3 regions of the Yersinia enterocolitica subsp. enterocolitica genome follow, and region 2 is predicted to be linked to each of the others. Evidence: predicted binding sites of a transcription regulator. Region 2 holds the regulator's gene; each other region holds the start of a gene.

Region 1 (10,920 bases), 580 kb from region 2:
ATCAACGATGGCATCTTTAACTTTTAATGCCCCATACTGGCTATTGCGGATTTCGTCATTCACGCCGCTAAAATGCACGGCAAAGGTTTTATCCACACCAAAAATTGATGGCCAATCAATCGCCTGCACCCCAAGGTACAAATCTAAATCGCTGTAAACTTTAAAATCATTGAGCGGTAACAAAATGCGCGAAGCCAAACGGCTCCACAGCAGGCTTTGGTACATGAGTCGATCGTCGCCCTGAAAATGTACCCCGCCCTGCACTATTTTACAGTCGTGAGCGCCCAACGCTTCGAGTTCGCTTTTTAACAGTTCTTCCAGTCCACGCGCCGTGCTGGCAAACAGAGAGTTCATATCGCACTATCACCAAAAAGAAAATTGTTGCGCATTATAGCTAATCCCAGCAGCTTGTCATAAAGTTGCTCCCTCTTATTTAATACTCGCACGGAGGCAATGGTGATTACCCTCTCCCGACTTTATGTTCATCCGGTAAAATCCATGCGCGGCTTGCAGCTTTCTCATGCACAAGTCAGCAGCAGTGGATTAGCCTTTGACCGCGTATTTATGATTACCGAACCGGATGGCACTTTTATTACTGCGCGCCAATATCCGAAGATGGTGATGTTTACCCCCGCCTTAATGTCAGACGGTTTATATCTCACAGCCCCTGACGGCGAGAGTGCCAGTATCCGCTTTAATGATTTTTTAGCCAATGCCGAACCAACAGAAGTTTGGGGGAATCATTTTACCGCGCTAATTGCCCCTGCTGCTATCAACAACTGGCTCAGTGGTTATTTTCAAAGAGAAGTACAATTACGCTGGCTGGGGCCAGAATTAACCCGGCGGGTAAAACCCATGCCGGAAATTCCGCTGTCATTCGCGGATGGTTTCCCTTATCTGCTAATTAACGAAGCTTCATTTAAAGAGTTGCAACAACGCTGCCCCGGCAGTATTAAGCTAGAACAGTTTCGCCCTAATTTACTGGTGACCGGTGCCAGTGCATTCGCTGAAGACAGTTGGCAAGTTATCCGAGTGGGCGATATTACTTTTGATTTGGTTAAGCCATGTAGCCGTTGCGTATTAACCACGGTCAGTGTTGAACGCGGTCGCAAGCATCCAACCGGCGAGCCATTACAAACACTACAGACATTCCGAACCGCCGAGAATGGCGATATCGATTTTGGTCAGAATATGGTGGCCAGGAACAGCGGTATTATTCGGGTTGGGGATGAAGTAGAAGTTCTGTCAACTAAGCCACCGCGCCCTTATGGCGCTGGAGCGGTAGTTGAAAGCCTTGCGGCACCAGAGGATAAATCCAAAGCCGTAGCCATTGAATATAATGGCATTCGCTTTAACGGGAATAATCAGCAGGTATTATTGGAGCAGTTGGAGCAACAAAATATCCGCATTCCTTACTCGTGCCGGGCAGGAATATGTGGCAGTTGCAGAATTACGTTAATCAATGGCGAGGTCGCACCGTTAAAACAAAGTGCTATTGGAAATGACGGAACGATTCTTTGTTGCAGTTGCATACCTAAAGGAGATATTACGCTTAGCGGTAAATAAGCTGCAATTGATTAACTAAACCGCCCGGTCAAGATTAAAGGCCGGTGCGGTATAAGGTTTCTCGATAACCAATGGTATTAAGCGGTCATTCATTATCTTTATCGCATCGCCCAATACTAACTGACGCCCGGCTAATACTACCTGGGATTGTGCTAATAAACACAAACTGGCAGTGTCACCAGACTCAACCACTAACAAACTAATATCTTCACCGGTCTCCAATACTTTTACTGTCGCCAGCTCTGCATTTTGTGGCAGCCACGTTTTAGGTTGTTGTGCAAAATACCAGCTTTTGGGCATTAATGGTTTAAGAAAACGAAAAGCAACCAACGCATTTAATATCAATTCCGAACGTTGCTCATGCCCCATTTTAATTTGGCGGCATTGATCTTCAAACTCAAAATAAAGCGCTGCATCGTCGACACAAAATGCAGACTCATCAAATGCATCAGGGGTTAACATTTTAGACGGGAAGCGCGAGCGAAATATCATACCATTGGCTAAATCCAACATAAGTCGGTCATGTTCGGTATCAAAATACCAACGCCATTTATCGTCTGGTTTAATCCGCATATTTTACCCTTCCCGCCACGCTCACCAACATTATTGACTCAAGAATTGAGTTCTCACCCATCAAATTGCACTTAATCGTATATACCCGTCATACTTCAAGCTGCATGTTCGTTGGCTGCTTTCGTTCACCCGAATCACTTACCTGAGTAAGCTCATCGGAATTTACTCAGTTGCCGCCTTCCTGCAACTCAAATTATTTAGGGTATAAGGCTTTTGATGTATATTTAATCCATTGGGGTAAAATATAGACGAGCCGGAGGAATAAATAAACCCCCCGGCCAATAATGAAGATAAATAATTAGATATGAGTAACGATATTCTTAATCAAACCTGGCCCACGGAAGATAAATCCGGAATAAATTTGAATCAATGAAGCTCCCGCAGCCATTTTTTCTCGCGCAGCCGTGACTGAGTCAATTCCACCCACCCCGATAATAGGTAAGCGGCCTTGCAGCTCTTGCGATAAACGGCGAATCACTTCAGTACTACGTAATTGCAATGGACGGCCACTTAACCCACCGGCTTGTTCGCAATAATTTAATCCCTGAATGAGAGAACGATCTAAAGTGGTATTAGTAGCAATAACGCCATCTATATTATGGCGAACCAAACTGTCCGCTATTTGGATCAATTCTTCTTCAGTAAGATCCGGGGCGATCTTTACCGCCACCGGAACATACTTATGATGACGCTGATGTAATTCAGTTTGTTTATTTTTAATTGCTGCTAATAAATCATCCAGCGCTTCACCATACTGTAAAGATCGTAATCCTGGGGTGTTGGGTGATGAAATATTAATCGCGATATATCCGGCGTAAGGATAAACTTTATCCATACAAATCAAGTAATCTTCTTTGCCTTGTTCTACCGGCGTATCTTTATTCTTGCCAATATTAATACCTAAAATACCGCCAAAATGTGATTTCTTGACGTTTTCAATTAAGTTATCAACCCCATGATTATTAAAGCCCATACGATTGATCAAGCCTTCAGCCTCGACGATCCTAAACAATCTTGGTTTATCATTTCCTGACTGTGGCTTTGGTGTTACCGTTCCGACTTCAATAAAACCAAATCCCATCGCGCCAAGAGCATCAATACACTCGCCGTCTTTATCCAAACCCGCAGCCAAACCTAATGGATTCTTGAATGACAGGCCCATACAGCTTACAGGTTTGGTTGGCACTGATTGGCTAACCAAAAATTGAAGCGGTGTGCCGGTAAGACGTTTTAGCTGGCGAAAAGTGAATTCATGGGCACGTTCTGGATCAAGCTGAAATAGTGCTTTTTTAACGAGTGGATAATACATGTAATCTCCTGAGCGAGCGGTGACTAGCCGTTGATGCGGGAATGGTAAATTCATCTCTCAGGAAAGTAAACGTTTGCGACGTAAAGCCATGCAAAGACTGAAGGTATTTCAGGGGATAAAAAAGCAGAGAGCATCGCTGCCCTCTGTTTATCATGCAAACAACCTATTTATGCGGCCAATGCTTTGGTTATCTTTTCGTATAAATCACCGGATAAATTATCCAATTTTTTCAATTGTTCCAAAGCCTGGCGCATCAACGTTTGACGACCTGAGTCATAGCGTTTCAAACGAATCAAGGGTTCAATCAAACGAGCGGCAACCTGCGGGTTACGGGTATTCAAATCACTGAGTATTTCGACCAGGAATTGATAGCCGCTGCCGTCAGTAGCATGGAATGCCGCCGGGTTACCGGAGGCAAAACTACCAATCAACGAACGAGTACGGTTGGGATTACTCAAACTAAATGCCGGATGTTTAAGCAAGGCTCGTACTTGCGCCAAAACATCCACCGCCGGGCTGGTGGCTTGCAACGCAAACCATTTATCCATCACCAAACCATCATGACTCCAACGCACATCAAACGCCGCCAGTAATTCATCACGGCAAGGCAACTGGGCAGCAACTGCGGCTGCTAATGCTGCCAGCGAATCAGTCATGTTGTCAGCTTGATGATATTGAGAAGACACAAGCTTATTTGCAAACTCAGCATCACCAAACGCCAAATAATTCAGACAGGTATTGCGTAACGCCCGCTTGGCAATATCACTGTGTTCAATACGATATTCAGGAGTTATATTCGCCACATAGACGGCCAATAATTCGTCCGATAACTCATTTGCCAGACAGCGGGTAATAGCCTCATGTACCGCACTGATAGCTTGCGGATCAATTGTGGTAAACAGTTCCGCAATTTCATTTTCTGATGGCAATGTCAGGATCTGTGCCGCTAACGCGGGATCAAGATTTTCATCAAGTAATATGGCGCGGAAAGCATCAGCGACGTGATTAGGCAGACTCAGCGGCTGTTTTTGTTGGTATTTAGCAACATTGAGTTTGATATAGGTTGCCAGCAAACTTTGTGCCGCATCCCAACGGGAAAATTCATTGCGCGCATGTTGCATGAGGAACGTGAGTTGCTGATCGCTGTAGGTATAATCCAATTTGACCGGTGCAGAGAATTCCCGCAACAGGGACGGGATCGGAGTGTGCTCTACATTATCAAAGGTAAAGGTCTGTTCGGCCTCTGTCACATTCAGAACATGATGAACCGGTAAACCATTTCGCTGCAATGCAATCACATTGCCTTTACTGTCATATAGCTCAATATCCAATGGAATATGCAATGGCAGTTTTTCTGGTTGATCAGCAGTTGGCAACGTTTTCTGGCTAACGTGCAGATGATATTGCTGTTTTTCAGCATCATAATCATCACGTACCGTCAATATTGGTGTACCGGATTGGCTATACCAGCGACGGAATAAAGACAGATCGACATTAGATGCATCTTCCATTGCCTGCACAAAATCATCACAGGTCGCCGCACTGCCATCATGACGTTCAAAATAGAGTTGCATGCCAGCTTGGAATTGTTGTTCACCCAGTAAAGTATGCATCATGCGGATAACTTCTGACCCTTTCTCATACACCGTTAAGGTATAGAAGTTGTTCATCTCGATGACTTTATCTGGGCGAATGGCATGAGCCATCGGGCTAGCATCTTCGGCAAACTGCGCTGCACGCATAACTCGCACGTTTTCGATACGATTAACTGACCGCGAGCCTAAATCAGAACTGAATTCCTGATCTCTGAATACTGTTAAGCCTTCTTTCAGGCTTAATTGGAACCAATCACGGCAAGTGACTCGGTTACCCGTCCAGTTATGGAAATATTCATGACCAATAACCGCTTCAATGTTCAGATAATCTTTATCTGTCGCCGTTTCTGCTTTTGCCAGAACATATTTTGAATTGAAAACATTCAACCCTTTATTTTCCATGGCCCCCATATTGAAGAAATCAACCGCCACAATCATATAAATGTCGAGGTCATACTCCAGACCAAAACGGGTTTCATCCCACTTCATGGAGTTCTTCAATGAGGTCATCGCCCAGTCGGCACGATCCAGGTTACCGCGATCAACAAACAACTCCAGTGCAACTTCACGCCCCGAGCGGGTAATGAACTTATCACGCAACACATCAAAATCACCGGCGACCAAAGCAAACAGGTAACAAGGTTTTGGGAACGGGTCTTCCCATTTTACCCAATGGCGGCCATCATCCAGAACTCCCTGCCCCACACGGTTACCGTTGGAGAGTAAATAAGGATAAAGTGCTTTATCAGCGACAATGCGGGTGGTAAAACGCGCCAACACATCAGGGCGATCTAAATAATAGGTAATATGCCGGAAACCTTCAGCTTCACATTGGGTACAGAGTGCCTCACCGGAAAGATATAACCCCTCAAGTGCGCTGTTAGTTGCAGGGTGAATATCATTGACGATTGTCAGTGTAAAATGAGCGGGTAATTGCTCAATAACCAGCGAATTATCCTGTAGCTGGTAATGCGGCCATGCTTGCCCGTCAACGCTGATACTCACAAGCGTTAAATCCTCACCATCTAAAACCAACGGTGTCACGTCTGCTGTTTGACGTTTTACCTGACTGATCGCCGTTACTGTCGTTTTTTGCGCATCAAGTGCGAAATCCAGATTGATATCGGTGATAGTGTAATCCGGCGATTTATAATCGTGACGGTATTTAACTTGTGGCTGTTGTGTCATGGAAACCCTTTTGACGTCATCAGTGAATATGATTATCAAGTCTGTATTTATGGTCGTTTTCGCTTAAAGTTTAGCTTCAAAGTACTGCTACCAGCGACTTCGCCTTAGACTCAGATAGTCTTTTCAATGTATCACAATTGTAAAAAAAACCTAGGTAAGAGGCGGTGTTAATCCGGCAAATAGTGCATTGAATGATCTTTTTTCGAGCCGCCTCGCATGCCCACGACTTTAATTACATTTAGCTCAAAACCAAACGGAGAGTTGATGTTATCAAGAGGAGAAAGCTTGCCGGATGTTTCACGTTATTTCGAATATACTCGTGACTATTGTCTATATTCTATTCAGATTAATAACCCTATATATTTTAATACAATTTCTCCTTATTATCTAAATAGCTAAAAACTGACCTTAATTGGATTGATCGTTTAGCAAAACAGCTTTTCTATCGCTTATGGCACGTTTAATCCTAGACCTGGGATTAGAATTTATGGTGTGATGAGGCTTCAATAACAGGATAATACCGGTATACTTCTGCGACTTTAGATTCTGCCGACTGTGGAAAATGCTCCTACGAGGATGCTGTATAGCGCCATGACCCAAGACGCCTCACCGATTTTGACTTCATTGCTTGATACCGATGCATATAAACTTCATATGCAACAAGCAGTGTTTCATCGTTATCGCCATATTACCGTTGCCGCTGAGTTCCGCTGCCGTGGTGATGAGCTGCTGGGCGAGTATGCCGACGAAATCCGCCACCAGATAACATTGATGAGCCAATTGGCATTGACCGATGATGAGTATCAGTATCTCTCCGGTTTGCCCTTCTTTAAAAATGACTATCTCAATTGGCTACGGGCCTTTCGTTTTAATCCCGAGCAAGTCACTGTATCTGATAATGACGGTGAATTAGATATTCGTATTACTGGGTTATGGTGCGAAACAATCCTGTGGGAGGTGCCACTATTAGCGGTAATCAGTGAAATCGTCCATCGCCGCCGTTCTGCGCATGTCACGGCTGATCTGGCTGTTTCACAACTACGTAGCAAGCTTCAGCAATTTAACGCGCTCAGTGCTGATATTGATATAACCCACTTCAAGTTAATGGATTTTGGTACGCGTCGCCGTTTCTCACGCGAAATACAACATGCCATTGTCAGTCACTTAAAAGATGAATTCCCCTACCTGGTGGGCACCAGTAATTATGATTTAGCACGGAAATTGTCTTTAGATCCCGTGGGAACCCAAGCTCATGAATGGTTCCAGGCGCATCAACAAATTAGCCCGGTGCTGGCCAATAGCCAACGCGTCGCGTTACAAGCCTGGTTAGATGAGTATCCAAACCAACTTGGTGTGGCGTTAACCGACTGCATTACTATGGATGCATTCCTGCGCGATTTTGATAAAACATTTGCTGACCGCTATCAAGGATTGCGCCATGACTCGGGTGATCCGGTTGAATGGGGTGAAAAGGCTATCGCCCATTATGAAAAACTGGGTATTGACCCAATGAGTAAAACACTCGTGTTCTCAGATAATCTGGATCTGGAAAAAGCGCTGTCGCTATACCGCCACTTTTACCAACGGGTTAAGTTAGTATTTGGTATTGGTACACGTTTAACCTGTGATATTCCAGGTGTCAAGCCGCTGAATATCGTGATTAAACTGGTTGAGTGTAATGACAAACCGGTGGCTAAACTTTCTGATAGCCCAGGCAAAACTATTTGCCATGATCCCGCGTTTGTTGATGAATTACGTGAGGCATTCGCTCTGCCGTTGGTTAAAAAGGCCAGCTAATACGCAATTGCCGGGCGACAAATGCTTGCCCGGCCCCACTCTAATTTGAACTTTTTTCCTCGCTTTACTCTTCTATATTCCACTATTCAATCATTTCTCTGTTTGTGTCGTATATTTTTATGACAATGTTGCACTGAACTGATGATTTCTACTTGTGTCCTGCTCCGCCACAAGTAACATAGCAACATCCCCATTTCTTTGGGTTGTTAACTATTTCGATATTAAAATTATCCAAAACTATTAAAGAGAGAAATCTATGAGCGTAGTGCCTGTAGTCGACGTACTGCAAGGCCGTGCTGCGGTTGACAGTGAAGTCACCGTGCGCGGTTGGGTGCGTACCCGGAGAGATTCTAAAGCGGGTATCTCCTTCGTTGCCGTTTATGACGGTTCCTGCTTTGACCCGTTACAGGCCGTCGTAAATAATACTTTGCCTAATTATCAGGACGAAGTACTGCATTTAACTACCGGCTGTTCAGTAGAAGTGACTGGCACCGTAGTGGCATCACCGGGTGAAGGGCAGAGTTTTGAAATTCAGGCCACCGCTATCAAAGTGGTCGGTTGGGTTGATGATCCCGATACTTACCCAATGGCAGCAAAACGTCACAGTATCGAATACTTGCGTGAAGTCGCTCACTTGCGCCCGCGCACGAACCTGATCGGTGCAGTGGCTCGTGTTCGCCATACTTTGGCACAAGCTATTCACCGTTTCTTCGATGAGAACGGTTACTTTTGGGTTTCAACACCGCTAATCACGGCATCTGATACTGAAGGTGCGGGTGAAATGTTCCGTGTATCGACGTTAGATCTGGAAAACCTGCCGCGCACTGATACTGGCGCTGTCGATTTCAGTGAAGATTTCTTCGGTAAAGAAGCCTTCCTGACGGTATCCGGTCAGCTTAACGGCGAAACCTACGCCTGCGCGTTATCCAAAGTTTACACTTTCGGCCCGACTTTCCGTGCTGAAAACTCTAACACCAGCCGTCATCTGGCTGAGTTCTGGATGGTAGAGCCAGAAGTCGCCTTTGCGTCATTAGATGATGTCGCCGGTTTAGCAGAGAAAATGTTGAAATACGTCTTCCAAGCGGTGTTAAACGAACGTGCAGATGACATGAAATTCTTTGCCGAACGTGTGGATAAAGATGCGATTGATCGCTTGCAGCGCTTTGTCACCTCAGATTTTGCTCAGGTTGATTACACTGATGCTATTGAAATCTTGCTGGCATCAGGCCAGAAGTTTGAGAATGATGTCGCCTGGGGCATAGATTTGTCTTCTGAGCATGAGCGCTATTTAGCTGAGCAACACTTTAAAGCGCCAGTAGTGGTTAAAAACTATCCGAAAGATATCAAAGCTTTCTATATGCGGATGAACGAAGACGGTAAAACCGTGGCTGCGATGGATGTTCTCGCACCGGGTATTGGCGAAATCATCGGGGGTTCCCAACGTGAAGAGCGTTTAGATGTGCTGGATGCACGTCTGGCAGAAATGGGCCTCAATAAAGAAGATTATTGGTGGTATCGTGATCTGCGTCGCTATGGCACGGTGCCACATTCAGGCTTTGGCCTTGGATTTGAGCGTTTGATCTCATATGTAACAGGGGTTCAAAACGTTCGGGATGTCATTCCGTTCCCACGCACACCGAGAAATGCCAGTTTCTAAGTTAGTCATTTAGAAAAAAATTGTGATTTTGTATAAATAAAAGCCAGCCTTGCTGGCTTTTATCATTTTTTAAAGTTCGATCTGAGTCACAAAGTTCCCTGATATTTACATTTGGTAACACATAGTTTCTCAATGAAACATATTCAGGTAATTGGTAGCATTTTCGGTCTGGATTATAACCCTCGTGAATGGAACACTGCGTTCAGACACAGACGACACCAAACTCTCAACAATAGTTCCAAAAAAATTATTGGCGGCAGTGGCAGGTGTCCGAATAACACCAATGAGGGTAATAATAATGATGAAGCGCAATATTCTTGCAGTAGTAATCCCAGCATTGTTAGTAGCTGGTGCAGCTAATGCAGCAGAAATCTACAACAAAGACGGCAACAAACTTGACCTGTACGGTAAAGTTGACGCGCGTCACCAGTTCTCTGACAACGCTGGCCAAGACGGCGACGAATCTTATGTTCGTTTCGGCTTCAAAGGTGAAACCCAAATTACTGACCAACTGACCGGTTACGGCCAGTGGGAATACAACGTTCAGGCTAACCACGCTGAATCTCAAGGCGACAAAGGCAACAAAACCCGTCTGGGCTTTGCTGGTCTGAAATTTGCTGAATTCGGTTCATTCGACTACGGCCGTAACTACGGCGTAATCTATGATGTCAACGCATGGACTGACATGTTGCCAGTGTTCGGTGGTGATTCAATCTCCAACTCTGACAACTACATGACTGGCCGTTCTACTGGCTTGGCTACTTACCGTAACACCAACTTCTTCGGTCTGGTTGATGGCCTGAACTTTGCTCTGCAATATCAAGGCAAAAACGAAGATGGTCGTAATGGCACTACTACTGACGCAGCTGGTGTAGTAACTTCTTACGATAATCTGAAAGATCAGAATGGCGACGGCTTCGGTATCTCTTCTACTTATGATATCGGTTACGGCGTGAACTTCGGTGCTGGTTTCTCTTCTTCAAACCGTACTGATCAGCAAAAACGTTTCAGTACTGCTGAGGGCGATAAAGCTCAGGCATGGAACGTTGGTGCTAAATACGACGCAAACAACGTATACCTGGCTGTAATGTATGCTGAAACTCAGAACATGACTCCATATGGCGATGCTAACGATACTATCGCTAATAAGACTCGTGATATTGAAATCACTGCACAATACCAGTTTGACTTCGGTCTGCGCCCATCTTTAGGCTACGTTCAGTCTAAAGGGAAAG
Region 2 (10,920 bases):
GTGAAAGTGAAAGTCTGACCTGCAACCAGAGCAGCATCTTTGCCGCCTTCCAGTTTCATGGTGCGAATTTCTGGGCCTTTGGTGTCCAACAAGATACCGGCTTTCAAGCCAGTTTTTGCCATGACAGCACGGATATTCTTGATACGTTGACCATGTTCTTCATAGTCACCGTGGGAGAAATTTAAACGCATGACGTTCATACCAGCTTTCAGCAGGTTCGTCAGCATTTCTTCGGATTCGGTTTTTGGACCGATAGTACAAACAATTTTAGTCTTTTTCATGACGGATTTTTTCTACAAGTTGTGATGGATTAAAAGCGAATATTCCGTTAAATACAGCAACGGAGTGGAATTTGATTAGTGTCTGGTGTAGCGAAACGTGACCAAGAAGCAAAACATTACTAAGAATAGATGACAGTTGCGGAAGTTGAGTGGAAAACTTTAGCACGAGGCTAAACGCATGATCGATATACGATGGCGTAAATGTGAGTTGTATTTTTTTAGCGTATCGGCAGATCAAGATGCTGAAACCATTCAACTGAAACGACGGTTCGTATTATAAGCGGTAAGTCGCGGGAAATGAAATAGAAAACAGAAACTCATTGCCGATTTTTATAAAAATGGGTCATTAGTCGCGCAAACCTTGCGAATAACGCTTAGTTTGTTGCGCAACAAAAAAGGTTTTTAACAATTTTAACAAAATGAAGCTGGAATAATTGTTGAGAACAACATCAACAGATTGCAGGGGATTAAGTCAGATTGATTAGCGCAGGGAGATAATCGGAAATAAGAGAGTGGTGCGTTCTAATGGACTCGAACCATCGACCCCCACCATGTCAAGGTGGTGCTCTAACCAACTGAGCTAAGAACGCATTGAAAAACTAGCAATTTACCATTTCAGGATAATGCGAGAGTGGTGCGTCCGAATGGACTCGAACCATCGACCCCCACCATGTCAAGGTGGTGCTCTAACCAACTGAGCTACGGACGCACATGATACTCTTGGCATTCTAATAACTTGGCATTCTAATAATAAGATTGGTGCGTCCGAATGGACTCGAACCATCGACCCCCACCATGTCAAGGTGGTGCTCTAACCAACTGAGCTACGGACGCACATTCTATCCTTCTTATCTTGAAGCCGTAGCGTTGTTAGCTGCTCTAACTCACCAGAATCACTGACTTGTGTCAGTTCAACGGGACTCGCTCGTTTGCTGCCTGGCTACAACTCCAATTACTTGGATATAATTATCTCTATCTTCACTCTTATTATTCGCCATCAATGCTGACAGCGGGGACGAATATTAACGAGCCGCCCGTCCTCTGGCAAGGAGAAAAACATAATATTCATCGCAAACTCACGTAATTGCTGCGCTTTTACTCATTGCGCTGTTTTTTTCTCCAGCTTTTCTTATTTGGCGGGGCATTAATCACTGAGATGAGCGTCAGCAATTAATGCCCATAATGACAAGCGCTTAGTGTGCCGCTTTTTGCAAAATAAAAGCAGATGGCTGCTTTTGTAACCAGCGGATGCGTAGCGCCATCAGTATAGCTGCCGAGGTCAGGCCGATAACGAACCCGATCCAGAAACCACTTGGCCCCATCGCGGGCACAATATAATTGGTCAAACCGAGTAAATAACCACTCGGTAGCCCCAACAACCAGTAGGCGGTGAAGGTAATAAAGAAGATAGAGCGGGTATCTTTATAACCGCGTAATACGCCGCTGCCGATCACCTGAATTGCATCAGACAATTGGTAAAGTGCTGCCAATAACATTAAGTGTGAGGCCATTACCACCACTTCAGGTGTCTTGTTATAAAGCAGCGCGATATGTTCGCGAAATACCACAGTAAATATCGCGGTGACACACGCCAACATTAGACCCACAGCAATACTGGTATAAGCAGCAACTCTGGCATCGTCAACCGAACCCTGACCAAGACGAAAACCGACACGAATGGTCGCGGCGACACTCAATGACATCGGTAACATAAACATCAATGAACTAAAGTTGAGGGCAATCTGGTGCCCAGCCACCGCGACAATGCCCAGCGGAGAAACCAGTAATGCGACAACCGCGAACAACGTTACTTCAAAAAACAGCGCCAGCGCAACCGGCAGCCCAAGACCCCCGAGGCGTTTCATGACTTGCCAGTCCGGTGCAGCAAATCCTTTTTCCAGTTTGATATCTTGCTGTGAGCGCGCGCGCGTCACATACCAACGCATCATTAAGAACATCACCCAATAAACCGTTCCGGTTGCCACCCCGCAACCGACACCGCCTAATGCCGGAGCACCAAATTTACCGTAGATGAAAATATAGTTAATGGGAATGTTAACCAGTAAACCAATAAATCCAATCACCATCCCAGGTTTGGTTTTGGATAGCCCTTCACACTGATTGCGTAGCACCTGAAAGAAGAGATAGCCCGGCGCGCCCCACATAATGGCATGCAGGAAACCAACGGCTTTATCTGCCAGTACCGGATCAATATTATGCATGCGCATAATGATGTGGTCGCTATTATAGATGACCACCATAATTAATACCGAGACACAGAATGCCAGCCAAAAGCCCTGTCTGACCTGATGAGCAATTTGGTTGCGCCGCCCGGAGCCATTAAGTTGAGCAACTGTCGGCGTTAACGCCAACAATAATCCGTGACCAAATAAGATAGCCGGTAACCAGATTGAGGTCCCCACCGCCACCGCAGCCATATCGGTTGCACTGACAGAACCGGCCATTATAGTGTCAACCACCCCCATGGCGGTTTGGGACAATTGCGCGATAACAACAGGAATAGCGAGAGCCAACAAGCTACGCGCTTCGACGATATACTTCTGCACGTATGCACCTTTATCTACCCATCGTTCTTCACGATGCATGGGTATAACCTAGTTATAATTTCAGTAGCGATAATTTATCGTTTTGTAACCGATAAATAAAATAGCGGGAAAACATAATACTCTCGGAACACGAAGAGTATAAAAGATTGTACCTCCTCGCAGTGCTTAAGCAATCCTTGTCATTCAGTTTCAATGAAATAACGCGAATACAGATTTTTAGTCTAAGTGGTTTGGTTTTCCTGATCTTCTGAGGCAAAATCAGGGCAGTGAAACTTTTTTTCTACAGATTTTTTTACAGATAAGAGGCATGGCGTATGTTTACCGGTATTGTTCAAGGCACCGCGCCAGTGGTTGCCATTGACGAGAAATCCAACTTCCGCACCCATGTGGTCGAAATGCCAACTGAGATGTTACCTGAATTAGCATTAGGTGCTTCAGTGGCCCACAATGGCTGCTGTTTGACAGTGACTGAGGTTAATGGAAATCGAGTCAGTTTTGATTTAATGAAGGAAACGCTGCGTATTACCAATTTGGGTGATATTAAAGTAGGCGATGTAGTTAATCTGGAGCGGGCCGCTAAATTTAGTGATGAAATTGGCGGCCATCTTATGTCCGGTCATATTATTTGTACCGCTGAAATAGCCAAAATATATACCTCAGAAAATAACCGTCAGATCTGGTTTCGACTGCCCAGCGACGATTTAATGAAATATGTATTACACAAAGGCTTTATCGGTATTGATGGCATCAGTCTGACCATTGGCGAGGTGGTGGGTAACCGTTTTTGCGTTCATTTGATTCCGGAAACACTGGCGCGAACCACATTAGGTAAAAAGCGACTGGGGCATCGGGTGAATATTGAAATAGACCCCCAAACACAGGCTGTAGTGGATACCGTTGAGCGGGTATTGGCGCAACGCGAAATTGCTCCGGTAGCAGCAGCTGAAAAAGTCGCTCGCGTATAAAATAATAAAAGGCAGGGCTGATGTGCTCCTGCCTTTTTAAGTCTGTCTTTTTAAAAGAGTATCACGTTAGATATTAACGAGCGACCCGAATACCGCCTTCTACCCCATTGGGGCTGAATAATACCTGCCACAATTGAATATCTCTGGCGCGGAATGCACCGGCACAGGCATTCAGATAATAGCTAAACATCCGCTCAAATCGAGGCGAGTAATTCTCAGCTAATTTTGGCCATGCGGCTTGGAAACGTTCATACCAGGCCATCAATGTTCGGTCGTAATCGGCCCCGAAATTATGCCAATCTTCCATGATGAAATAAGGCTCGCTGGCCTTGGCAATATGTTGTACCGACGGCAAACACCCATTGGGGAAAATATACTTATTAATCCACGGGTCAACACTCAGGTCAGTACGATTAGCGCCGATGGTATGTAGCAGAAATAAACCGTCAGGTTTTAAATTACGTTTAACTATCTCAAAATAGGTGCTGTAATTTTTAGGCCCAACATGTTCGAACATTCCCACCGAGACAATACGATCGAATTGTTCATCCAGGTCGCGATAATCTTGCAGCAAAATAGTGACATCCAAACCTTCACAGCGTTTTTGTGCCAATTTTTGCTGTTCAGCTGAAATAGTGACACCTGAAACCGACACCCCGAAATGGCGCGCGGCGTAAGCGGCTAGCCCACCCCAGCCACAACCGATATCGAGCAGCTTCATACCCGGTGCTAATTGCAGCTTCTCACAGATCATCTGCAATTTATTTTCCTGCGCTTGTTCAAGGGTGGCCGCATCTTTCCAATAGGCGCAAGAATATTGCATATTGGGGTCGAGCATTAGGCTAAACAGATCATTACCGAGATCGTAATGTTCTTTGCCGACAATCCAAGCTCGTTTCTTCGATTGCAAATTGATAATACGTGCGGCAGCAATGCGTAAAGTATCTTTGAAATGGTGTGGAAGTTGATGCTCCAGACCAGCTCTGAGAACGCGCTGGAAGAAAATATCCAGCCGATCGCATTCCCACCAGCCATCCATATAACTCTCACCTAATGCCAAAGATCCTTCTTGTAATACCCGCTTAAAGAAGTCTGGATTATTAACTCTAATATCGAAGGGACGTGAGCCATTGATTTCAATATCAGCGCGGCTCAGCATTTCTTGTACAATGCGAAACCACGGATTTTCTTGAATACTCTGGTCTTCTATACAGGATGAACTCATAGCTTCTCCATCACTTTCTTCTGACTTATGACCCGCGATAAAAACTATATGCGCAGATACATACCAATAAAGTTGGTGTTTGGTATCCATTACGGACAGAGGAAGATTAAGAAGAAACCCTAATTTAGGGCTGCTCATCCATAAGAGTAAATGTGACGCAATCCACGCGTCCAGCAAGTGCTTAAGATAATGCTTTTTTTAAATGATATTATAATCGGTTAAACCGAGTATAGGCTTGCCGGGAAGCTTTCTCAATACTAAATCTTTCCCGGCCAAAATTTCACTTAGTGACTATTTTTACAAGGAATTATGACTCCACGCAATTATAGTCATTATTATTAGTATGGACTTTTTCTTTCCTCAACGCATAACAATGAATGCCATATCCCAATGCGGCTAAAGCTACCGTTGACAGCATCACAGTGACGGTTGCCAGCAAAGGTTGGCTGATATAGGCCGACACCATCATGCTGGCAATAAAACACAAGCCCAGTTGTAGTGTGTTTTGCAACGCTGCTGCTTTACCCGTACTGGCAGGAAAGGGCATTAATGCATTTGCTACGGTAATAGGGTAGCAGGCACCATTCACAAGCGCCATTAAGCAGAACGGAATAAGTAAGGTCACCAGTGTTGGCGTCGTCAGCGTTGCTATCAGATAAAGTGCAATCATACTGATAGCATAACCGGCCAACAGCCACGGCAGTAGGGTGTTACCCTTGATTCGACTCAATGCACTACGGCAACCAAATCCCCCCAGTAGAAAGGCTACTGTTTGTGGAACATAACTCAAACCAATGACATTCGGGCTATATCCCATATCACCTAAAATAAAAGGTGAACCCGTTAGCCAGGCAAAAAAAACCGGCACTGCATGCAGCAAACATCATCACGTTGCCGCTGAATACCGGAGACTTCAGTAACTGCCAGAAACTAATGGCGTTTTTGCTTCTATCTACGTTATCCGGCGCTGTTTTTTTCCGTTCCTTAAGCAAGGCGGTCGGAATCAGTAGCAGCAGGGTAATCGCCAATAGCACGACAAAAATTGAGCGCCAGCTGAAATGGTTTAATAACCAGGCACCCAGTAATGGCGCGAGCGCAGGGGATAACGCCACTAATGGCATAATGGTCGCAAATACTCGGTTGGCCTTGCCGTCGCGATAGCGATCGACCACTAAGGCTTGCCAGCTCACCGCAGCGGAACAGACCCCCACCGCCTGAATAAAGCGCAAAACCAATAACTGCGCCGCAGTTTCAACCCATAAAATCCCCAGGCAGCCGATAGCAAATAACCCTAACCCTGCTAACAGCACCGGTTTGCGGCCTATTTTGTCCGAAACGGGTCCCCAGATAAGTTGGGCGATCGCGAAACCCGCGAGAAAGATACTAAGGCTGGCGCTGATGGAGCCGGCGGAGGTTTGGAGTTCTTGTTGCATGGCACCAAAGGCGGGCAAATACATGTCAGTGGCCAGATACCCCAACATGCTCAAACCGGCCAGGTAGAACATGAAGCTCGATGTTGTTTTCATTGTTGTTTCTCATTATATCCTTCGTCCTTGAAACCGCAGGGGTGTTAGCTGCTCTTACTTACCCGCATCACTTATTGATATAAGCTCATCGGGATGTGTTCGTTTGCTGCCTGCCTGTGGTTCCAATGACTTTGGCTAAATTATAGTTTTTGCAGGTAAAACTTTTGTTATCGAAAATTAATTGCGGGGGCATTCTAACGACGCGATATTCTGTTGTGAAACGGTAATATTTGCGCCATGCTATCAAAAAAATTGATGTCAAAAATTCCGTTTAAAGGAAGCGCAAAACCATGTGGTCAGAATACTCATTAGATGTGGTGGATGCTGTTGCGCGCACCGGGAGTTTCAGCGCTGCTGCGCAAGAATTGCACCGCGTACCGTCTGCGATAAGTTATACCGTGCGTCAATTGGAGGAGTGGTTGGCTGTGCCGCTATTTGCGCGCCGCCATCGGGATGTAGAATTGACCGAAGCAGGCAAAGTTTTTATTAAAGAATCGCGTGATGTTATCAAAAAAATGAATGACACACGTCGTCAATGTCAACAAGTGGCGAATGGCTGGCGCGGGCAATTAAATATCGTGGTCGATAAAATTGTCAAACCTCAGCGAAGCCGCCGTTTAGTGCTGGATTTTTATCGCCATTTTCCCGATATCGAATTGCGGGTGCGTTATGAAGTCTTTAACGGCGTTTGGGATGCGCTGGCGGATGGGCAAGCGGATATGGCCATTGGTGCGACGCGTGCCATCCCGGTTGGCGGGCGGTTCGTCTTCCGTGACATGGGTTTTCTGACCTGGCATTGCGTAGTAAGTATCAATCACCCTTTAGCGCAGCTAACCGGGCCACTTAACGACGATCAGTTGCGGCCTTATCCCTCCCTCTGTTTAGAGGATACTGCGCGAAATTTGCCGAAACGAGATACCTGGACGTTGGATAACCAACAGCGATTAGTGGCACCGGATTGGGCGACGGGCATAGACTGTCTGTGTGAGGGGTTATGTATTGGCATGGTGCCCGCTCATATGGTATCGCCCCTGATTGCACAAGGGAAACTGGCAGCCTTAACACTCGCTGACCCCTTACCTGCTAGCCCGTGTTGCTTGACGTGGGAGCAGAATAACCATTCCCCGGCCTTAGCCTGGATGTTGGAATATTTGGGTGACAGTGTCACGTTAAATGATGAGTGGCTAAGAGATGCTAATGGCACGGATAATGAGCTTCGGCAGAATTAGCCGCCGGTAACAGGGCGCTACCGGCAGACTAAATGTTTAGCGATGATAACTGTGCTTAGCGACGATAATCGCGGAATGGGCCATCAGCAACAGAACGACGTTCGACTAGTTTTGGATGTACTTCAATGGTTTGAGGGTCTTCGCGTTTGCTGACAATTCTGTCGAGCAACATAGCAAAAGCCGTTTCACCCAATCGCTCTTTCGGCTGATGAATGGTGGTCAACGCCGGCGAGAAATAGCGCGCATTACGCACATTGTCATACCCGATCACCGAAATATCTTGTGGTACACGCAAACCTAATTCATCTGCGGCGCATATCGCGCCCATTGCCATAATATCGCCACCACAGAATACAGCAGTCGGACGATGCTTTTGTGTCAGAATTTGATGCATGGCTTTATAGCCGGATTCTGGCTCAAAATCACCTTGAACCACCCATTCTTCTCGCAGGGTGATGTTGGCCTCCTCTAATGCTTTTAGGAAGCCCTGATGGCGACCGCCACCGGTATTACGCGATAGCTGGCCGGGGATAGCCCCGATATCGCGGTGACCACGCTCAATAAGATAACGGCCAGCTAAATAACCGCCTTCGAATGCATTATCAATAATCGAATCGGTAAAATCGCCACGGGCGGTTCCCCAATCCATCACTACCATTGGAATATTGCGATAATCCTCTAACATTCCCAGTAGCTGTTCCGGATATTCAGAACACATCACCAATAAGCCATCAACACGCTTTTGTGCCAGCATCGCCAAATAGGCTTTTTGCTTGTCCAGATTATTATGAGAGTTACATAAAATCAGAGTGTAGCCTTTGCTATAACAGCTATTTTCAACCGCTTCGATCACTTCAGCAAAATAGGGGGCTTCGCTGGATGTCGCCAACAAGCCAATTGATTTAGTGTGATTAACTTTCAAACTGCGCGCCACAGCACTCGGTGAATAATGCAGTTCTTTAATGGCTGCCCACACAGCGGCCTTGGTGTTTTCGGCGACGAAACGAGTTTTGTTGATAACGTGCGAAACGGTGGTAGTAGACACACCCGCGTGTTTGGCCACATCTTTAATCGTTGCCATAAAAAGAATGACTCCTAAGCTCACCTGTTACAGCAGGTAAGTATTATGTTAATCGTTTGCCTGCATGACTCGAACACCGCTCAGACAGAAACAAGATAGTAGGCTGGAGAGCTAAGTCAGATGGTCGTCTGAGAGTATTTATTAGACGTTATTAGTCGGCATACAGTTATGAACTGCGAATTTTGGCTGATCTGGAGGAAAAGTGGAAGAGGTAATCAATGTTATAAAGTGCGTAATGGGCACAAGATTTTTTTTCTTAACTGTGGGAAAATAATTTAACGCACTAACTATGTGCCTTTACCCTACTAAAATAAACCGGCTGAGGAGTTCTTATGGATACCAATCTGAAAATGTCGCTGATTACGACTGTTGGTGCACTGGCGATGATTATTGCCTTTAGCTTCGTGGCGGTCATGAATTAATTAAGCCGCGTGCCGGTGTGAAGTGATAAGTAGGGCGGTTAACCCGCCCTTAATTATTTCTGTTGGTAATATGATTACCCGGCGTCTTTTGCTTCTTGTCTTATCAGGCTAAGTTTTTCTCAACGAAAGACCAATTCACCAGCGCCCAGAAATTCTCCAGATATTTTGGTCGCGCATTACGATAATCAATATAGTAAGCGTGCTCCCATACATCCACAGTTAACAATGGCTTATCAGCGGTCGTCAGCGGTGTCGCCGCATTTGATGTGCTGACAATAGCTAACGTGCCATCCGTTTTTTTGACCAGCCAGGTCCAGCCCGCGCCAAAGTTTTTTACCGCCGCATCAGTAAATTGCGCTTTAAATTCAGCAAAAGATCCAAAGGATTGATTAATGGCATCGGCGACTTTTCCTGTCGGCTCGCCGCCGCCATTAGGTGATAAACAGTGCCAGTAAAAGGTGTGGTTCCAAACTTGAGCTGCATTGTTAAAAATACCGCCACTGGAGGTTTTGACAATCTCCTCCAAGGATTTACCTGCAAACTCAGTATCCTTGATCAGGTTATTGAGGTTTACCACATAGGTGTTGTGGTGCTTGCCGTAATGGTATTCCAGCGTTTCAGCAGAAATGTGCGGTTCCAGTGCATTTTGTGCATAAGGTAATGCCGGTAATTCAAAAGACATAGCTCTCTCCTTTCGGGGTTGCTCAGGGTGTTTGCTCCTCAAATCCGAACGTTAGCTCACTAAGATGTGGTGAGGAGCGGTTAAAATCGTAATTGTTGTATTTTTATTGTGGGCATTAATTTTAACAACTTTTAACAGGAATGACAGGCATAACCATATTATTTGATGGGATATTGGCTGGTTGAAGTTTGACAGGTATGTTTGACAGGTATACAAGCACCCGATAGGGCTACCGGGTGCGGTGCTTGGTTTAGCGGATAGTTTTCGGTGTCACAACACGACGAGCGCCGACATAATGATCTTGCCAGTAGTCGTTGTCTAGCATGCTGATACGAATTTCTTCACCGGTGCGTGGTGACTGAATAAATTTGCCGTTGCCTAAATAAACGCCGACATGATCAGCAACACCGCGATTAGCAATATTGAAGAACACTAAATCACCACTTTCTAATTCAGCGCGTTTAACCGGTGCTGCATCGCGCAAATGATACATTTCATTAGCAGTACGTGGCATTTTTATTCTGATGACATCTTTATAGGCGTAGTAAATAAGCCCGCTGCAATCAAAACCGGTATTAGGGGAGGTGCCACCCCAGCGATAAGGTTTCCCTACTTGCTTCATCAGTTTGCTCATTGCGGTCTGTTTAGCATGCTGATAGCGCTTTTTATGCGCAGGGCTGAGTTTTATTTTACTATTTGCTACTAATTCGGTCGCGGCTTTACCTTGGGTTTTATTGCGATGGCGACCGTAAGCCACTTTTTCGGTTTTTTTAACTGCCGCTTTTTTATTGCTAGCAGTTTTAATATTCGTTTTTTTGCTACTAGTGACTTTTGGGCTGGTAGGTTTGCTGACTTCCTGTGCCTTTTTCTTAATGGTTTTGCTGGCGGTAGCTGCCGTTTTCTTTTTATCGTTGTTGGTCGCTATTTTATTTGTCACATTTT
Region 3 (10,920 bases), 1.1 Mb from region 2:
GGTTTATTCGGGCAATAAGAGCGAATAACCAACACATCGGATACCGCATCGAACATCAACGCATTTTCATAACTGATAACTGCTGCATCAGTTCCTTCACCAATGACACCCACATACCAACCTTGCAAGATCTGCCGGGCAATCTGCTGTTGTAATGGCGGCCATTGATGAGGCTCACCGGCGGGCAGAGGCTGCAATAAGGCGAGTTTTTGGTCAAAACCACCGACTTTACCGAGCAATACTTGATAGATTCGCTGACCAACCTGCGCATTAAGCTGGCGTTTACCCGTCAGTGTGCGGGAAACCAACATAAATCTTTCAAAGTTCTGCGGCGAAGTTTGAGTTGATGCTGCGAAAGCATCCAAAGAGAGGGGGTTCATCAGGCTGCTGACCAGCCCGACACCGACATAGCCTAGCAGGCGACGACGCGAAATACCGCGCAGCTGGGGTATCGCAGAGCGAGTTACCGACATGTTTTTTCTCCACAAAAGAGCACGCGCGCAGTATTCATCTGTTGAATAAATGGACATGCTATCGGCATGGCGTTAACAGATGTGGGTTACTGCGAGCTAAACTGCCGTCTGAAACACCCTGCGGCAGTGGCAATCTTGACTAGTAATGAATGGACTTCCCGCCTGATGGCGATGTGAGTTATAAGATAAATATGTTAAACATTTAGTTTAGTTGTAAAGATTCGTCAAGATTATACATCCATCAATGAGAGGGTAAAGTTAAATGTGATGCACGTCACATTTTGTAACTATGGTGGCGAGTTATTCTCCCATTCGATTAATACATCGACTCGATTTAGGAGATAAGCGGCTTGATACCAAATTTTGGTGTATTCATCTGAGCCATAAGTCTGCAAAAACTCGACCAATAGTGTTTTTGTTTGCTCTAATGCCGGTTTATCAGCTGGCTGGTTTCTCTTCTGTTCGAAAAGCGTCTCCAACGCTTCAACCTTTTGCAGGAAAGCCGCCAATTCATCAGTCCATTCATTTATATGCAACCTATTAGCTATTTGTGATAACAACCAAGGGATATAGTCACGGCTGAGATCGGTATTCAATACTTGGTAATCAGTTGAAGACCAACGGGTATTTGTCCCGCCACACCGGGTATTATTTTTATCTTGAGTTGCACTTAACTCACAAATGCCTTTTTCCATCTCAAGAATATGGGCTAAAGCCGGGTTATTAATGAATATTGCATCCTGTGGTTTTCGATCACTAAAATTAATCGCCTGGCCAATATGCTCACCCACTTTCGGGCCAATAACGCCGCCTCTGAAATTTATCTTTTGTGGGTTTTCATTAATATAAAAGTGCAGCACTTTATTTTCATGTCCATTAACTAAAAAATGATATTGATCATCTGCTAGAAAATTCCACCTATGTGTATATTTATTATAAGCAATACCATTATCACAGCGATACTCAATAGCGTTATCACTGTAACTACTGCGGTTATAAGTAAAGTTGAGTGGTAAGTCATGTCCCTGCCCTACAGGGTTATTAACTAATGAAAGGCATGATGCTTCTTTTAATTTCTGTTCATCACTGTATTTATTATAAGAAATTAAAGATTTGGTCTCTGCATTGTAGTAAACATGCATACCTATTTTATCTCCGCCCAAATAGATATTAATATCATCGGATTTATCTAAATGATTAACTATAACATCTCTATGGCCGGACTCATTTAATGCTTCAAATGTCTCTTTATATTGAAGGAAAGGTCTTACCGCAAATGACTTCATATTCTCAATGTAGGGTTCATCAAACCATATTGTATTTTCGTTAATTTCAATCTCCGAGTGATAATTTTGGTTTCCTCGGCCAAACAGATGATTCATCACATTGGATCGTGGATGCAAACTCACATAAAACCCCTGCTCATCTAATGACAAGGCTGTGCCCGTGCCTTGATTAACCAGCACTGTCTGATCTTTTATTTTTTGAGGGAGCCAAACCTGCCCTTTATTTCCTATATCGCAATAGCTAAATGTAACATCAGCAGCTAAATTGCCCTTCCTACGATCGGCCGGAAACAAACAATAGAGATTACGATCAAATCCTTGTCCAGCAAAAGCGGTCATGATCTGCCCAGCATGACTATAAAAGACAGAGGAACTTTGACTGTCGATATCTATAGGTTGGTCCTTTCTACTTAAAAGAATACTGTGTCCACGGCTAAAATAATAATTGTAGCTGAGATACCTTTCTGGAAACAGATGAGAATGATAGGTAAAAATAATTCGCTTATTACTGGAGTACAATTTTTTAGGTAAAACACGATAGGAACTTATATCAGATATCAAACCGTATTTTTCCAACTCAGCAGAATTGGTGTTTTTATAAAACGATGCCGATTTCCCCGTAAATGAAAAATCGCTAAAGACATCAACCTGGAGATTTAATGGTATTTTAATAGAGGCTATATTATTGTTCCACAGACTAAATAACCACTCATCTTCAGTATAATATGGCACACAAAACTTCTTTGCCCCCCCTTTTTCGATATAGCCATCATTAGAGTAAAAACAGACATTATCCTCATCAAAATGATTAGACATTGAACTGCATGAGATAAAAATCAATGCATAAAACACCTTATCTAGCTGATTATTGATATTCATGCTTCACCTTTTAAAATAAGTAAGCAGAAACATGCTATTTTTTGCATGACCCGATGTGCAATAATTAACTTTTTTATACTCACACACACATAAACAATTTAAAAGAACAACCTGTGAAAAATTAATTCATTTTTTATTTATATTTAAAGATAAAAACATAATTACTATTTTTCTTATGACCAACATAAAAAAACCTCCGAAATATCGGAGGCTTCATTTAGATTAGAAACAATATCTTATTAGAAGCTTATTCCCACTCAATTGTTGCAGGTGGTTTACCACTAATATCGTAAACTACTCGGGAAATACCATTGACTTCATTAATGATGCGGTTTGAAACACGACCCAGGAAGTCATATGGCAAATGCGCCCAATGTGCTGTCATGAAATCAATAGTTTCAACCGCACGCAGAGAGACAACCCAGTCATATTTACGACCATCGCCCATCACACCGACGGAACGAACTGGCAGGAACACGGTAAAGGCCTGGCTGACTTTATTGTACAGATCTGCTTTATGCAGCTCTTCGATAAAGATAGCATCCGCGCGGCGCAGTAAATCACAATATTCCTTTTTCACTTCGCCGAGAACGCGCACACCCAAACCTGGGCCTGGGAATGGATGACGATATAGCATGTCGTATGGCAGGCCAAGTTCGAGGCCGATTTTACGCACTTCGTCTTTAAACAGCTCTTTCAGCGGTTCAACCAAACCCAGTTTCATCTCTTTAGGCAAGCCGCCCACATTGTGATGCGATTTAATCACATGCGCTTTACCGGTGGCAGATGCAGCGGATTCAATCACGTCTGGGTAGATAGTGCCCTGCGCCAGCCATTTAACCTGTTCTTGTTTACAGGCTTCTTCGTCAAATAACTCAACAAACACGCGACCAATGATTTTACGCTTGGCTTCTGGTTCATCAGCACCAGCCAGTGCCGCCAGGAAACGATCTTCTGCCGCCACATGAACAATGTTCAGGCCGAATTTATCGCCGAACATTTCCAACACCTGATCCGCTTCATTCAAACGCAGCAGGCCGTTATCAACAAACACACAAGTCAGACGTTTACCAATAGCACGATGCAACAGCATTGCGGTCACGGATGAGTCAACACCACCGGACAGACCAAGAATGACGTGGTCTTCACCAATTTGCTCACGCAAACGCACGATAGCATCTTCAATAATGGTGGCCGGGGTCCACAGTGCTTCACAAGCACAGATATCCAGAACAAAGCGCTCCAGCAGGCGTTGACCTTGCTTGGTGTGCGTCACTTCAGGGTGGAACTGCACGCCATAAAAACGTTTTTCTTCGTTAGCCATAATGGCAAACGGGCAGGTATCAGTACTGGCTACGGTGACAAAGTCAGACGGGATCGCGGTAACCTTGTCGCCATGACTCATCCAAACATCCAACACCGCTTCACCGGCTGGATTGATGGCATCTTTGATATCACGGATAAGCGCGCTGTCAGTTTTAATTTCAACCTGCGCATAACCGAATTCACGTTGGTTTGACCCTTCGACTTTACCGCCCAGCTGCATTGCCATGGTTTGCATGCCATAGCACACACCCAGCACCGGAACCCCAGCAGTGAACACATAATCAGGCGCTCGTGGGCTGTCATGTTCAGTGGTGCTTTCAGGGCCGCCGGAGAGAATGATGCCGCTTGGATTAAATTCGCGGATCTGGTCTTCGGTCACATCCCACGCCCAAAGTTCACAATAGACACCAATTTCACGAACACGGCGCGCCACCAGTTGGGTGTATTGCGAGCCGAAATCGAGGATAAGAATGCGATGTTTATGGATATTTTTTGTCATGTGCGGCAAATTCCACAGATAATTAATAAAATTAGAGAGTTACCATTATTATTCATAGGTCATTCCAGTCGACGGAACCAAGAAGTTGGCTAACGCCCGCAGCACAGCATGCGCAGTTGACAGCAAGTCAATGAGCAATGCGAGCAGCGGACGATAGTCACATTCGCCGGTTTAAGCCCTGGAATTAGCCCATGCGGTAGTTTGGTGATTCTTTGGTGATGGTAACATCATGAACATGGCTTTCTTGAATGCCTGCACCGCTGATACGAACAAATTCAGCTTTGGTGCGCAATTCATTGATAGTGCCGCAGCCGGTCAGCCCCATACATGAACGCAGGCCACCCATTTGTTGATGCACAATCTCTTTCAGCAGACCTTTGTATGCCACACGCCCTTCGATACCTTCTGGTACCAATTTATCGGCCGCATTATCGGTTTGGAAGTAGCGATCTGAAGAGCCTTTGGACATCGCACCCAGTGATCCCATACCGCGGTAAGATTTGAATGAACGGCCTTGATACAGTTCGATTTCGCCCGGAGACTCTTCAGTCCCTGCCAGCATAGAACCGACCATGACACATGAAGCACCCGCCGCAATGGCTTTAGCAATATCGCCAGAGAAACGAATACCACCATCGGCAATAACCGGAATACCAGTACCTTCCAGCGCTTCGACCGCATCAGCAATCGCCGTAATCTGAGGAACACCAACACCGGTCACAATACGTGTAGTACAGATTGAACCAGGGCCGATACCGACTTTAACTGCGCTCACACCAGCATCAGCCAAGGCTTTAGCCCCTGCACCTGTTGCGACGTTACCGCCAACGATTTGCAGGTTAGGATATTTAGCGCGCGTTTCGCGAATGCGCTGTAAAACGCCTTCGGAATGACCATGAGATGAGTCGATAAGTAAAACATCAACACCAGCAGCGACCAGAGCATCGATACGCTCTTCATTACCCGCACCGGCACCGACAGCAGCACCAACGCGCAGGCGGCCATGCTCGTCTTTACAGGCGTTTGGCTTGCGCTCTGCTTTTTGGAAATCTTTCACGGTAATCATGCCGCGCAGATGGAAGCTATCGTCAACGACTAAAGCTTTCTCGACACGTTTTTCATGCATTTTTTGCAGCACAACTTCGCGGGCTTCGCCTTCTTTGACCGTCACCAAACGCTCTTTCGGTGTCATCACCGCAGTCACGGGTTGGTCCAGATCAGTGACAAAGCGAACATCACGGCCGGTAATGATCCCAACCAGCTCGTAATCTTCGGTCACTACCGGATAACCGGCGAAACCGTTACGGGCGGTCAGTTCTTTAACCTGACGGAGAGTAGTGGTAGGGGTAACAGTCTGTGGCTCAGTTACAACGCCACTTTCGTGTTTTTTCACGCGGCTGACTTCTTCGGCCTGGCGCTCAATGGACATATTTTTGTGGATGAAACCTAAACCGCCCTCTTGTGCCAGCGCAATGGCCAGACGAGCTTCGGTTACGGTATCCATTGCTGCGGACAGCATAGGGATATTCAGGCGGATAGTTGCAGTCAGTTGAGTACCAAGTTCTGCCGTATTAGGCAAGACTGTGGAGTGGGCTGGAACCAGGAGAACGTCGTCAAATGTTAGAGCTTCTTTCGCGATACGTAGCATGGGCAATATCTCACCAAGGTGAATGTAAAAAGATAAAATATTGCCGTGGCATTATACAGAGCGTAATCGGTTGCCTCCAGCACTTTCTCACTATTTTTCTTGCCAAGCGGCTTGAGGCAGGTAATATCGATCAATTAAGTGCTTGTTTTAAAATTTGAACCAGGTCACATGTCACAATCTTCCGCGTCATCAATTTTTACTGTCAGCCGCCTTAATCAGACGGTGCGACAACTGCTGGAAATGGAAATGGGCCAAATTTGGCTCACTGCCGAGATTTCCAATTTCTCTCAGCCTTCGTCGGGTCACTGGTATTTCACCTTAAAAGACGATCGGGCGCAGGTGCGCTGCGCGATGTTCCGTAACACCAATCGTCGAACCACTTTTCGCCCACAAAATGGCCAACAAGTGTTGGTCAGAGCATCGATCACCCTGTATGAACCGCGTGGTGACTACCAATTAATTGCCGAAAGCATGCAACCTGCTGGCGACGGATTGCTGCAACAGCAATTTGAACAGCTTAAACAGCAACTGGCCGCTGAAGGGCTTTTCGACCAAAGCCACAAGCAACCTCTGCCCAGCCCAGCCAAACAGGTGGGGGTGATAACTTCATCCAGTGGTGCTGCTCTGCACGATGTTTTACAAGTTTTGCAGCGCCGTGACCCTTCACTTCCGGTTATTATTTATCCGACAGCAGTGCAAGGTGCTGATGCTCCATTGCAGATAGTCCGAGCCATTCAACTGGCAAATCTGCGGGGGGAATGTGATGTATTGATTGTCGGGAGAGGTGGCGGCTCGTTGGAAGACTTGTGGAGTTTTAATGACGAGCGGGTTGCCCGCGCTATTTTTAATAGCAGGATTCCCATTGTCAGTGCGGTCGGCCATGAAACTGATGTCACTATCGCGGACTTCGTTGCCGATTTACGCGCCCCAACCCCATCAGCCGCCGCCGAGCTGATCAGCCGCAACCAAATAGAGTTGGTTCGGCAAATTCAGGGGCAGCAGCAGCGCATGGAAATGGCGATGGATTATTATCTGGCGCAGCGCCATCAGCAACTCACCCGCCTTGAGCATCGGCTGCAACAGCAACACCCGCATTTGCGATTGGCCCGTCAGCAAACACTGCTGTTGAAATTACAACGCCGACTGGAAGATAGCGCGCAAAACCAAATTCGCCGATTAAGTCGACGCACTGAACGGCTGCAACAACGGCTGGTTCAAGCTCAACCGCAAGGGCAGATCCATCGTTATAATCAGCGGGTACAACAGCAGGAGTACCGCTTGCGTCAGGCATTAGAGCGCCAGTTGAATGGCTATCGTCAACGTTTTGGCATCGCCTGCTCACAATTGGAAGCGGTCAGCCCATTGGCTACACTAGCCCGCGGCTACAGCGTAACGCAGACCCCAGAGGGCAGCTTACTCAAAACCACGAAACAAGTGCATACTGGCGACAAGCTAACCACCCGACTGCAAGATGGCTGGGTGGAAAGTGAAATCACTCAAATCAAGGTGGCAAAAAAGCCCCGTCAGCGTAAAGCCGCTAACTGAGCGCCGTTATTATTGCCACAGCCAATAGATCTGCCGATTGGTATTAGACCATTGGCAGATAACTAAAACGAACGCGGCTTTTTGAAATCAGCCCATGCCCATTCTGGCAAAAATAATCAACAGCTCCACACGCTTTCAATACTTGTAGCGGTTTAGCGCAATCAGGGCATTCAGCCTGTTGCTGATAGTTGCCATAACAACTAGAGCAATGAAAGTGGCCACTCACTTCCGCCATTGTTTTCTGACAAACCGGACATAGCGCATCCATAAATTCTCTCCCAGCGGTTAATGAAAACTTACATCACACCCAGTGAACGTAAAAAGTAAATCCCCAGCGCGGTAGTGAAAAATGAACCGACAGTCGTTATCGCGATGATATTTGCGGCCAGCGTAGCATTTCCTCCCATCGCGCGGGTCATGACATAACTACCTGCGGCAGTTGGTGTTGCGGAGAATAGAAAAATAATACCTAACGTTGCACCACGGAACCCCATCAGCAAGCCGCCTAAAGTCATCAATATTGGCACGATGAATAGTTTTGCCACCGAGGATAATGCCGCCACATTAGAAGAACGGAACATCGCATGCCAATCAAGACTCGCGCCGGTGCAGAGTAATGCCAAGGGCAGTGCCAATGCTGAGATATAGCTGCCAGTCTGAACAATCACCTGGGGAATAGGCAACTGGGTTTGAGCATAGGCTAAACCGCATACCAGACCGATAATCAATGGGTTAGTCACAATACTGCGCAGCAGTGCCACTTTGCTGATTTTACCGCCCTGCCCACTCTGTAAGCTGCGGGTTAGTGTTATCACTGACAGCATATTAAATAAAATCACCGTCACCGTCAGATACATTGACCCCAGAGCAACCCCTTCATCGCCATAAGCCGTCATAGCAAATGCCAGGCCAACAATCGCGGTATTGGCTCTGAAACCACCCTGCACGAACACACCACGCTCTCTTGGGTCTTTTACCAACCACTTGGCGGCAATCTCGAGCAGTAGGAATGTCAGCAAGGTACCGACAGCACCGTAGATAACCAAGGGCAAGTTATCCAGTACGCTGACGTGATTGGTGGCGACACTGAAAAACAACAGGCAGGGCAACGCCAGATTGAACACCACACGGGTCGCGCCATCGCAGAACCGATCATCCATCAGGCCGCCGCGCCGTAATAGCATTCCGAGTAACATCATCAATAAGTTGGGTACTGTGACACTAAATGCAAAACTCCAGGTTTCCCAAGACATGGCTGATGTTCAACTCCTTTTGTTTACGGTTAAGCGACCAAGGCGGCATTTTACTGATGGCGGTCATTAAATGTGCAAAAAGCGTGGAATGCCCACGCTTTGCAGTTACTATTTACCTTTTTTCAAGTGCGACATCAAACGTTTACGTTTGCGCATCTGATTTGGCGTCAGAGTATTGCGCTTACCCGCAAACGGGTTCTCGCCCTCTTTAAACTGGATACGAATAGGCGTACCCATAACTTTCAATGAACGACGGAAGTAATTCATCAGATAACGTTTATAAGAATCCGACAGATCAGTAACCTGGTTGCCGTGAATAACCACGATCGGTGGGTTATAACCCCCGGCGTGAGCATATTTCAGCTTCACACGGCGACCACGAACTAACGGAGGCTGATGATCTTCTTCTGCCATTTGCATAATACGGGTCAGTAAGGAAGTGCCCACTCGTTTGGTTGAACAGTCATACGCTTCCTGAATGGATTCAAACAGGTTACCGACACCGCTACCATGCAGTGCAGAGATAAAGTGAATGCGGGCAAAATCGACAAAACCAAGGCGCAGGTCTAGCATATCTTTAACCTGAGCACGGGCTTCTTCTGACATGCCATCCCATTTATTGACCGCAATAACAAGTGAGCGCCCACTATTGAGAATAAAGCCTAACAGAGACAAATCCTGATCTGAAATACCATCACGGGCGTCAATGACCAACAGCACAACGTTGGAATCTTCAATGGCCTGCAAGGTTTTAATAACCGAGAATTTCTCAACCGCTTCAGTGATCTTGCCGCGTTTACGCACACCTGCGGTATCAATCAGAATATATTCACGTTCATCACGGGTCATTGGAATATAAATGCTGTCACGCGTGGTGCCCGGCATATCATAAACCACCACACGGTCTTCACCGAGGATACGGTTAGTTAGTGTGGACTTACCTACGTTAGGACGCCCAACGATAGCCAACTTGATTGGCAAACTCAGTGGATCAAAGTCATCCTCTTCGTCTTCTGGAATTTCATCTTCGTCAGCTTCTTGCGCCGCCCAATAGGCCGCGTTAGCTTCTTCGTCTGTCAACTCAGCTTCAGGTTCTTCGGCGTCCATGTAAGGCGCCATGACATCTTCAATCAGCTGAGTCACACCACGGCCGTGGGAAGCTGCAATCGCATGCACTTCACCCAAGCCTAATGAATAGAAATCGGCGGTAGCGGTATCTGGATCAATACCGTCAGTTTTGTTGGCAACCAGGAAAGTGGCTTTTTCACGACTGCGCAGATGTTGAGCAATGCCCTGATCCGCAGGCATCAGCCCGGCGCGCGCATCGACCATAAACAGGACGATATCCGCTTCTTCAATCGCCAGTAACGATTGACCAGCCATCTTGGTTTCTACACCATCTTCTGTGCCATCAATACCTCCGGTATCGATAACAATAAACTCATGACCCTCGACCTCGGCACGACCATATTTACGGTCACGCGTTAGCCCGGGAAAATCCGCAACTAACGCATCACGGGTGTGCGTTAAGCGGTTAAATAAAGTGGATTTACCCACATTCGGGCGCCCGACCAGCGCGATGACAGGTATCATTGTTGGAGCCTCATTACTTAATTTTCAAAGCGTTACAGCACTGTATCGAACATTCAACAGCGCAGTTTTAGAAGACAAACGGCCCCTGAATATCAGGAGCCGCTTTGAACCCTTCCTCCTTGAAGTTGCAGCGGTGTTACTTACTGCAACGCCAGTGGCTTGGGTATTAACCTGTCAGACAGGCATTTTAAATAAGGATTAACGGGTGAACGCGTATACCGTGCCGCCTCTTGCCTGCACCAGCAACTTATCGCTGGCAACCACAGGCGCACTCAGGAAACCGGAGCTATCTACGCTCTGCTGAGCAACAAAACGACCATCAGTGGTATTCACCCAGTGCAGATAACCTTCAGCATCACCTACAACCAGATAACCATTATACATCACAGGAGCCGTCAAGTTACGATGTAATAAATCG

The links. The regulator PurR, encoded in region 2, represses purine synthesis genes. The targets are predictions, from matches to a motif close to CANGCAAACGTTTGCNTG.
Region 1: a site for PurR is predicted at 3,511-3,528, ahead of pyrD (quinone-dependent dihydroorotate dehydrogenase). Genes of this name have one in related genera too.
Region 3: a site for PurR is predicted at 6,171-6,188, ahead of guaB (IMP dehydrogenase). Genes of this name have one in related genera too.

The regions. Positions count from the first base shown of each region.
Region 1 covers NZ_LR590469.1:1,520,038-1,530,957, forward strand. The annotation lists gene rlmKL (bifunctional 23S rRNA (guanine(2069)-N(7))-methyltransferase RlmK/23S rRNA (guanine(2445)-N(2))-methyltransferase RlmL) at 1-354, opposite strand, end outside; gene FGL26_RS07295 (YcbX family protein) at 454-1,566, shown strand; gene FGL26_RS07300 (cell division protein ZapC) at 1,582-2,139, opposite strand; gene pyrD (quinone-dependent dihydroorotate dehydrogenase) at 2,438-3,448, opposite strand; gene pepN (aminopeptidase N) at 3,616-6,231, opposite strand; gene pncB (nicotinate phosphoribosyltransferase) at 6,823-8,028, shown strand; gene asnS (asparagine--tRNA ligase) at 8,285-9,685, shown strand; gene ompF (porin OmpF) at 9,987-10,920, shown strand, end outside.
Region 2 covers NZ_LR590469.1:944,396-955,315, forward strand. The annotation lists gene pykF (pyruvate kinase PykF) at 1-281, opposite strand, end outside; tRNA gene FGL26_RS04385 (tRNA-Val) at 795-871, opposite strand; tRNA gene FGL26_RS04390 (tRNA-Val) at 914-990, opposite strand; tRNA gene FGL26_RS04395 (tRNA-Val) at 1,039-1,115, opposite strand; gene FGL26_RS04400 (MATE family efflux transporter) at 1,475-2,848, opposite strand; gene FGL26_RS04410 (riboflavin synthase) at 3,163-3,813, shown strand; gene cfa (cyclopropane fatty acyl phospholipid synthase) at 3,887-5,038, opposite strand; partial or broken gene punC (purine nucleoside transporter PunC) at 5,346-6,564, opposite strand; gene punR (DNA-binding transcriptional activator PunR) at 6,855-7,793, shown strand; gene purR (HTH-type transcriptional repressor PurR) at 7,849-8,874, opposite strand; gene cydH (cytochrome bd-I oxidase subunit CydH) at 9,207-9,296, shown strand; gene sodB (superoxide dismutase [Fe]) at 9,400-9,978, opposite strand; gene FGL26_RS04445 (C40 family peptidase) at 10,229-10,920, opposite strand, start outside.
Region 3 covers NZ_LR590469.1:2,092,851-2,103,770, forward strand. The annotation lists gene FGL26_RS09900 (sugar dehydrogenase complex small subunit) at 1-473, opposite strand, end outside; gene FGL26_RS09905 (hypothetical protein) at 761-2,638, opposite strand; gene guaA (glutamine-hydrolyzing GMP synthase) at 2,886-4,463, opposite strand; gene guaB (IMP dehydrogenase) at 4,648-6,111, opposite strand; gene xseA (exodeoxyribonuclease VII large subunit) at 6,280-7,656, shown strand; gene FGL26_RS09930 (zinc ribbon domain-containing protein) at 7,700-7,924, opposite strand; gene FGL26_RS09935 (AEC family transporter) at 7,953-8,909, opposite strand; gene der (ribosome biogenesis GTPase Der) at 9,018-10,502, opposite strand; gene bamB (outer membrane protein assembly factor BamB) at 10,701-10,920, opposite strand, start outside.